2 linked regions of the Methylorubrum populi genome follow. Each later gene encodes a partner of the first gene's protein in a complex. Links are inferred from orthologs where the notes say so. Each region holds a gene or a part of one and is shown on either strand. Other genes may lie near its edges.

Region 1 (3,526 bases):
TAGGCACAGAAGGCGAAGTCGGTGAGCGTGCGCGCCACGCCGACGAGGCGCCCGTCCCGCCGGGCGGTGACGATCAGGTCGGACGCCCGCAGCATCCGGTCGAGCCGCTCGAGGTCTTCGGCCGGCCGCCGCGGCGCGAGGCCGGACTCGACGAGGACACCCTGGAAGGTTTCCGCGTCGAGATCCGGCTCCAGCCCGTAGACGATCGCGTCGCCCACCGGAGGCTCACGCCTCGGCGGCGAAGCGGCCGTGGCAGTGCTTGTACTTCTTGCCCGAGCCGCAGGGGCAGGGCTCGTTGCGGCCGACCCGGCCCCAGGTCGAGGGGTCATCGGGCTTGCGCTCCAGCACCGCCGTGTCCGCCGAGAGGTCGCGCGCGGCAAAGCCGTAGGCGCCGCCCGCCCCGCCGTCGCTGCCGCCATAGGCGAACTCGTTCTCGCCGGTGGCCGGGTCGCGGTGCTCGGGGAACATCGGCGGCAGCTGCGGCTCGCCAAAACCCGCCTGTTCGAACCCCGCGCCGGGGAAGTCCTCGGGGCCCTGCTGCATGATCTCGACATGGGCGAGCTGAGCGGTGACCTGCTCGCGCAGGGCCGCCACGAGGCCGTTGAACAGCTCGAACGCCTCCGACTTGTACTCGTTGAGCGGGTCGCGCTGGGCGAAGCCGCGCCAGCCGACCACCTGCCGCAGGTGGTCGAGGGAGACGAGGTGCTCGCGCCAGAGGTGGTCGAACACCTGCAGCACCACCTGCTTCTCGACATAGGCCATCACCTCGGCGCCGTTGCGCTCGACGCGGGCGGCATAGGACTCGTCGGAGGCCTTGCGCAGGCGCTCGCGGATCTCCTCGTCGGCGATGCCCTCTTCCTTGACCCACTCCTCCACGGGTAGATCGAGGTTGAGCAGGTCGAGGGCGCGCTGCTTCAGCCCTTCCGCGTCCCACTGCTCGGCATAGGCGTTCTCGGGGATGTGCACGGCCACGAGATCGTCGATCACGCCGTGGCGCATCTCGTCGATGGTGTCGCGCACGCTGTCCTGGCCCATCAGGTCGCGGCGCTGCTCGAACACGACCTTGCGCTGGTCGTTCATGACGTTGTCGTATTTGAGCACGTTCTTGCGCATGTCGAAGTTGCGCGCCTCGACCTTCTGCTGCGCCTTCTCGATCGCTTTGTTGATCCAGGGGTGGATGATCGCCTCGCCCTGCTCCAGGCCGAGCCGCTGCAGCATCCCGTCCATGCGGTCGGACCCGAAGATGCGCATCAGGTCGTCCTTGAGGGACAGGTAGAACTTCGACCGGCCCGGATCGCCCTGGCGGCCGGAGCGGCCGCGCAGCTGGTTGTCGATGCGGCGCGACTCGTGGCGCTCGGTGCCGATGATGTAGAGCCCGCCCGGCAGATCCTTCTTGCGGCCCGCCTCCGGATCGGCCTTCTCGCCCGAGGCCAGCACCTTGGCGCGGTTCTCGGCGATCTCGGCCTTCAAGGCCTCGATCGCGGCGTCGCGCTCGGGCCCGTCGGCGAGGTGGCCGAGCTCCTTCTCGATGCGCATTTCGAGGTTGCCGCCGAGTTTGATGTCGGTGCCGCGGCCGGCCATGTTGGTGGCGATCGTGATGGCGCCGGGCACGCCGGCCTCCGCCACGATGTAGGCCTCCTGCTCGTGGAAGCGGGCGTTGAGCACGGCGAAGCGCTTGGTCACCCGGTTCTCGCGGGCGGCGGCGTAGACGTCGGTCAGGGCGTTCGGGTCGGAATAGTCGAGCAGCGTGTAGCCGGCTTTCTTCAGGAGCTCGCCGATCAGCTCCGACTTCTCGATCGAGCCGGTGCCGACGAGCACGGGCTGCAGGCGGCTATGCGCCCGGTCGATCTCCTTGATGATCGCCTCGTACTTCTCCTCGACGGTGCGGTAGACCTCGTCGTCCTCGTCGACGCGCTCGATCTCCTTGTTGGTCGGGATGTCGACCACGTCGAGCTTGTAGATCTCGGCGAACTCGTCGGCCTCGGTCGAGGCGGTGCCGGTCATGCCGGCGAGCTTCTTGTAGAGGCGGAAGTAGTTCTGGAAGGTGATCGAGGCCAGGGTCTGGTTCTCGGGCTGGATCGTCACCCGCTCCTTGGCCTCCAGCGCCTGGTGCAGGCCTTCCGAGTAGCGCCGGCCCTGCATCATGCGGCCGGTGAACTCGTCGATGATCACGACCTCGTCGTTCTTGACGATGTAGTCCTTGTCGAGCGTGAACAGGGTGTGGGCGCGAAGCGCCTGGTTCACGTGGTGGACGAGGGTGACGTTGTGCGCGTCGTAGAGGTCGCCCTCCTTGAGGATGCCGGCCTCGCGCAGGGCCTCCTCGATGAACTCGTTGCCGGCCTCCGTCAGCGAGACCTGACGCTGCTTCTCGTCGAGGTCGTAATGCTCCGGCTGAAGCTGCGGCATGATCCCGTCGACCGCGACGTAGAGTTCCGAGCGGTCATCGACCGGGCCGGAGATGATCAGCGGCGTGCGCGCCTCGTCGATGAGGATCGAGTCGACCTCGTCGACGATGGCGAAGTGGTGCCCCCGCTGCGTCATCTGCGAGAGCTCGTACTTCATGTTGTCGCGAAGATAGTCGAAGCCGAACTCGTTGTTGGTGCCGTAGGTGATGTCGCAGGCATAGGCCTCCTTGCGCTGCCCGTCGTCGAGCCCGTGCACGATGGTGCCGACGGTGAGGCCGAGGAAGCGGTAGACCCGGCCCATCCACTCCGCGTCGCGTGAGGCGAGATAGTCGTTGACCGTGACGACGTGGACGCCCTTGCCCTCCAGCGCGTTGAGGTAGACCGGAAGGGTCGCGACCAGGGTCTTGCCCTCGCCGGTCTTCATCTCCGAGATGCCGGATTCGTGCAGCACCATGCCGCCGATCATCTGCACGTCGAAATGGCGCTGCCCGAGCACGCGCTTGGCCGCCTCGCGCACGGTGGCGAAGGCGGGGACCAGCAGGTCGTCGAGGCGGGTGCCGGCGGCGAGCTGATCGCGGAACGCCTGCGTGCGGGCGCGCAGCTGCTCGTCGGACAGCGCGCTGATTTCCGGTTCAAGCGCGTTGATGGCCGCGACGCGGGGGCGAAAACCCTTGACGCGGCGGTCGTTGGACGAGCCGAAAATCTTCTTGGCGAGGGCACCGAGCATCGTGAACCTGCGGTCGTGAGGTCGTCGCGGGCGGCATGTCATGGCGCCGCCGGCCTGCATTGGGCGGGCTTATAGAGGTAAATATCCGCAGGCGCATCCGGTAGTGCCGAGGCGCGGTCACGAGCGCGCGCGGCCATCAAGGCCACGCTTGCCTTTGCCCCCCGGAGGTTCCACCTGTGTCGCGCTTCGCGGCACCTGCCGCATCCCGACGAGCCCCGCGCGGGACCAAGCCGGACGGCATGATGACCGGCCCGGCGGGGACGACGCCCAAGGAACGACGCTTCCGATGCCGATTCCGTTCTCTCTCCGGCGCGCGAGCGCCCTCGCGCTGATCCTCGCCCTGCCCGGTGCGGCCCTGGCCCAGGCACCCGCCGGCCAGAAGACGCCGAGCGCA
Region 2 (2,974 bases), 840 kb from region 1 along the record:
TCGCGGCATGAAAAAGCCCGCCCCGTCGGAACGGCAGCGGGCTTCGTGGGCGTCACCTGAGAGGGACGTCTCAGGACGTCGCCTTCTCCCGGAATCCGTCGAGGAGTCCGGTCACGTCCCCGGTCACCTCGTCGATCGGCTTCATGCCGTCGATCTTCCGCAAGAGGCCGGTGCCGGCATAGTAGTCGGAGAGCGGTGCCGTCTGCCGCTTGTAGGCGTCGAGGCGGGTCTTGAAGACCTCCGGCGTGTCGTCCTTGCGGACCGGCTGGCCCTTGGCCGCGGTCTCCTCGGCGCGCTTGGCGATGCGGCCGACGAGGGCGTTCTCGTCGACGACGAACTCCACCACCGCGTCGAGAGCGATACCCTTCTCCGCCAGCATGGCATCGAGGGCCTTCGCCTGCTCCACCGTGCGCGGGAAGCCGTCGAGGATGAAGCCGTTCCTGGCATCCGCCTCCTCGATGCGGTCGGCGACGATCCCGACCACGACCGCGTCCGGCACGAGGCCGCCGCTCTCCATGATCGACTTCGCCTCCAGTCCGACCGGCGTCCCGGCGGCGACCGCCGCGCGCAGCATGTCGCCCGTCGACAACTGCGGAACGCGGTAGCGCTCCACAATACGCTCGGACTGCGTACCCTTCCCCGCTCCCGGCGGTCCGAGCAGAATGATCCGCATAGCGTCTCCCCGTCCTCAAGGCCCGGCGCCGGGCTCGTTCTTCATGGGCGGCGGGCCCCATCCTAAGCCACGCCGTCGTCACACCGCTGTGATGCGCAATTCCGGCGCGCGCGTCCACCGAACCTTTGTCGGAGGCTGCTCGATTGTCAGGCGGTTCAGCGCCGCCGTGTCGTGGAGGCGCCGCGGAGCTTCGCCTTCTTCACGAGGCCCTCGTACTGGTGCGCCATCAGATGCCCGTGGATCTGCGCCACGGTGTCCATGGTGACCGAGACCACGATCAGCAGCGAGGTGCCGCCGAAGCCGAGCGCGGCCGAGGTGTAGGAGGCCACGATCTCCGGAACGAGGCAGACGAAGGTGAGGTAGGCCGCGCCGATCACGGTGATACGGGTCAGCACCTTGTCGATGAAGGCAGCGGTACGCTCGCCCGGGCGGATGCCGGGGATGAAGCCTCCCTGCTTCTTCAGGTTGTCGGCGGTCTCCTGCGGATTGAAGACGATCGCCGTGTAGAAGAACGTGAAGAAGATGATCAGGCCGGCATAGGCCAGCATGTAGAGCGGCCGGCCGTGGCCGAGATAGGCCGTGAGCGTCCCGAGGATGCCGGTCGAGCCCTGATTGGCCGAGAAGCTCGCCACCGTGGTCGGCAGCAGCAGCAGCGAGGAGGCGAAGATCGGCGGGATCACGCCCGAGGTGTTGAGCTTGAGCGGCAGGAACGAGGACTGGCCCTCGTACATGCGGTTGCCGACCTGGCGCTTGGGGTAGTTGATCAGGAGCCGGCGCTGGGCGCGCTCCATGAACACAATGAAGTAGATCAGCGCGACCGCCGCGATGCCGGCGCCGAGCAGGATGGCGGGCGAGAGCGCGCCGGTGCGGGTCAGCTCCAGGGCGCCGAAGATCGAGGCCGGCAGGTGGGCGACGATGCCCGCGAAGATGATCAGCGAGGAGCCGTTGCCGATGCCGCGCGAGGTGATCTGCTCGCCGATCCACATCAGGAACAGCGTGCCGCCGGTGAGCGTCACGACGGTCGAGAGAACGAAGAAGGGCCCCGGATTGATGACCGCGTTCGAGCCCTGCAGGCCGAAGGCGATGCCCCAGGACTGGACCAGCGCCAGCACCACCGTGAGGTAGCGGGTGTACTGGTTGATGACCTTGCGGCCCGACTCGCCCTCCTTCTTCAGCGCCTCCAGGCTCGGCACCACCGAGGTGAGGAGCTGAACGATGATCGAGGCCGAGATGTAGGGCATGATGTTGAGCGCGAAGACCGCCATGCGCTCGACCGCGCCGCCCGAGAACATGTTGAACATGCCGAGCACGCCGCCGGCCTGGTTCTGGAAGTTCCGCGCGAACTGCTCGGGATCGATGCCGGGGATCGGGATGTAGGTGCCCAGCCGGAAGACGATGAGCGCGCCCAGGGTGAACCAGATGCGCTTCTTGAGCTCGTCGGCCTTGGCGATGGCGCCGAAATTCAGGTTGGCGGCAAGCTGCTCGGCGGCTGAGGCCATGTCATTGATCCCGGAAAATGCCGTCGGGACGCGTCTCGAGCGGTCCCTGAAAGCGGAAGCGGCGGCCGCGTGCGAGCACGGGCCGCCGCTTCGGCGTTCGACTTAATCGTGGTGTCAGGCGGACGCAACCGCGCCGTCGGTCGCGCCGCGATGGGCGACGCCGGCGGCGAAGGTCGTGGTCACCGAACCGCCGGCCTTCTCGACGGCCTCGACGGCCGACTTGGAGGCGCGGGTGACCTCGAAGCTGAGCTTCGCGGTCAGCTCGCCGACGCCGAGCAGCTTCACGCCGTCACGGGCGCGGGCGATGATGCCGGCCTTGACCAGCGCATCGACCGTCACGGGGGCGTTGGCGTCGAGCTTGCCGGCATCCACCGCCGCCTGGACGCGACCGAGGTTCACCTCATTCAGGTCGTGGGCGTGGATGTTGTTGAAGCCGCGCTTCGGCAGGCGACGATGCAGCGGCATCTGGCCGCCCTCGAAGCCCTTGATGGAGACGCCGGTGCGGGCCTTCTGACCCTTCACGCCGCGTCCGCCGGTCTTGCCCTTGCCGGAGCCGATGCCCCGGCCGACGCGCATCCGGTTCTTGGTCGCGCCTTCGTTGTCGCGGATTTCGTTGAGCTTCATGGTGGAGCCCTCCTCACGCCGCGGCGTCATCGAGGACGCGCACGAGGTGCGCGACCTTGCGGATCATGCCGCGCACCGAGGGAGTATCCTCCAGCTCGGACACGCGGTGCAGCTTGTTCAGCTTGAGGCCGATCAGCGTCGCACGCTGGGAGGCCTCGCGGCGGATCGGCGAGCCGAT

Evidence for each region. Proteins that work in one complex are often made in the same cells at the same time.
Region 2: the proteins of secA (region 1) and secY are in contact, whole or in part, in a crystal structure (PDB 3DIN), measured with the Thermotoga maritima proteins. The link is inferred for Methylorubrum populi from one-to-one orthologs. Residues at the interface, in WP_004082002.1 of Thermotoga maritima: Glu261, Ala262, Arg263, Lys300, Ala301, Arg302, Thr303, Ile304, Ile305, Leu323, Tyr324, Asp325, Pro326, Val329, Ser330, Tyr333, Ile336, Lys340, Phe345, Val349, Glu363, Phe364, Tyr374, Ser375, Gly376, Gly377, Glu393, Ile395, Thr482, Ser483; in WP_004081795.1 of Thermotoga maritima: Glu108, Gly109, Glu110, Glu111, Ala236, Glu237, Arg238, Arg239, Ile240, Thr241, Ile242, Gln243, Tyr244, Ala245, Arg246, Arg247, Val248, Thr249, Gly250, Arg251, Arg252, Val253, Tyr254, Gly256, Ala257, Ser258, Thr259, Tyr260, Leu261, Pro262.

The regions. Positions count from the first base shown.
Region 1 is NZ_AP014809.1:1,630,863-1,634,388, reverse strand. What follows is about bases 26-3,481. They hold secA (preprotein translocase subunit SecA), read right to left. Parts: upstream 3,133-3,481; coding sequence 226-3,132; downstream 26-225. Other genes in these bases: MPPM_RS07495 (peptidylprolyl isomerase), read left to right, coding at 3,419-3,481; MPPM_RS07505 (GNAT family N-acetyltransferase), read right to left, coding at 26-218. Also shown: more of MPPM_RS07505, read right to left, coding at 1-25; more of MPPM_RS07495, read left to right, coding at 3,482-3,526. UniProt on the Escherichia coli protein: Required for protein export, interacts with the SecYEG preprotein conducting channel.
Region 2 is NZ_AP014809.1:2,467,574-2,470,547, forward strand. What follows is about bases 1-2,904. They hold secY (preprotein translocase subunit SecY), read right to left. Parts: upstream 2,173-2,904; coding sequence 829-2,172; downstream 1-828. Other genes in these bases: MPPM_RS11335 (adenylate kinase), read right to left, coding at 71-673; rplO (50S ribosomal protein L15), read right to left, coding at 2,287-2,796; rpmD (50S ribosomal protein L30), read right to left, coding at 2,810-2,904. In the rest of the region: more of rpmD, read right to left, coding at 2,905-2,974. UniProt on the Escherichia coli protein: The central subunit of the protein translocation channel SecYEG. Consists of two halves formed by TMs 1-5 and 6-10.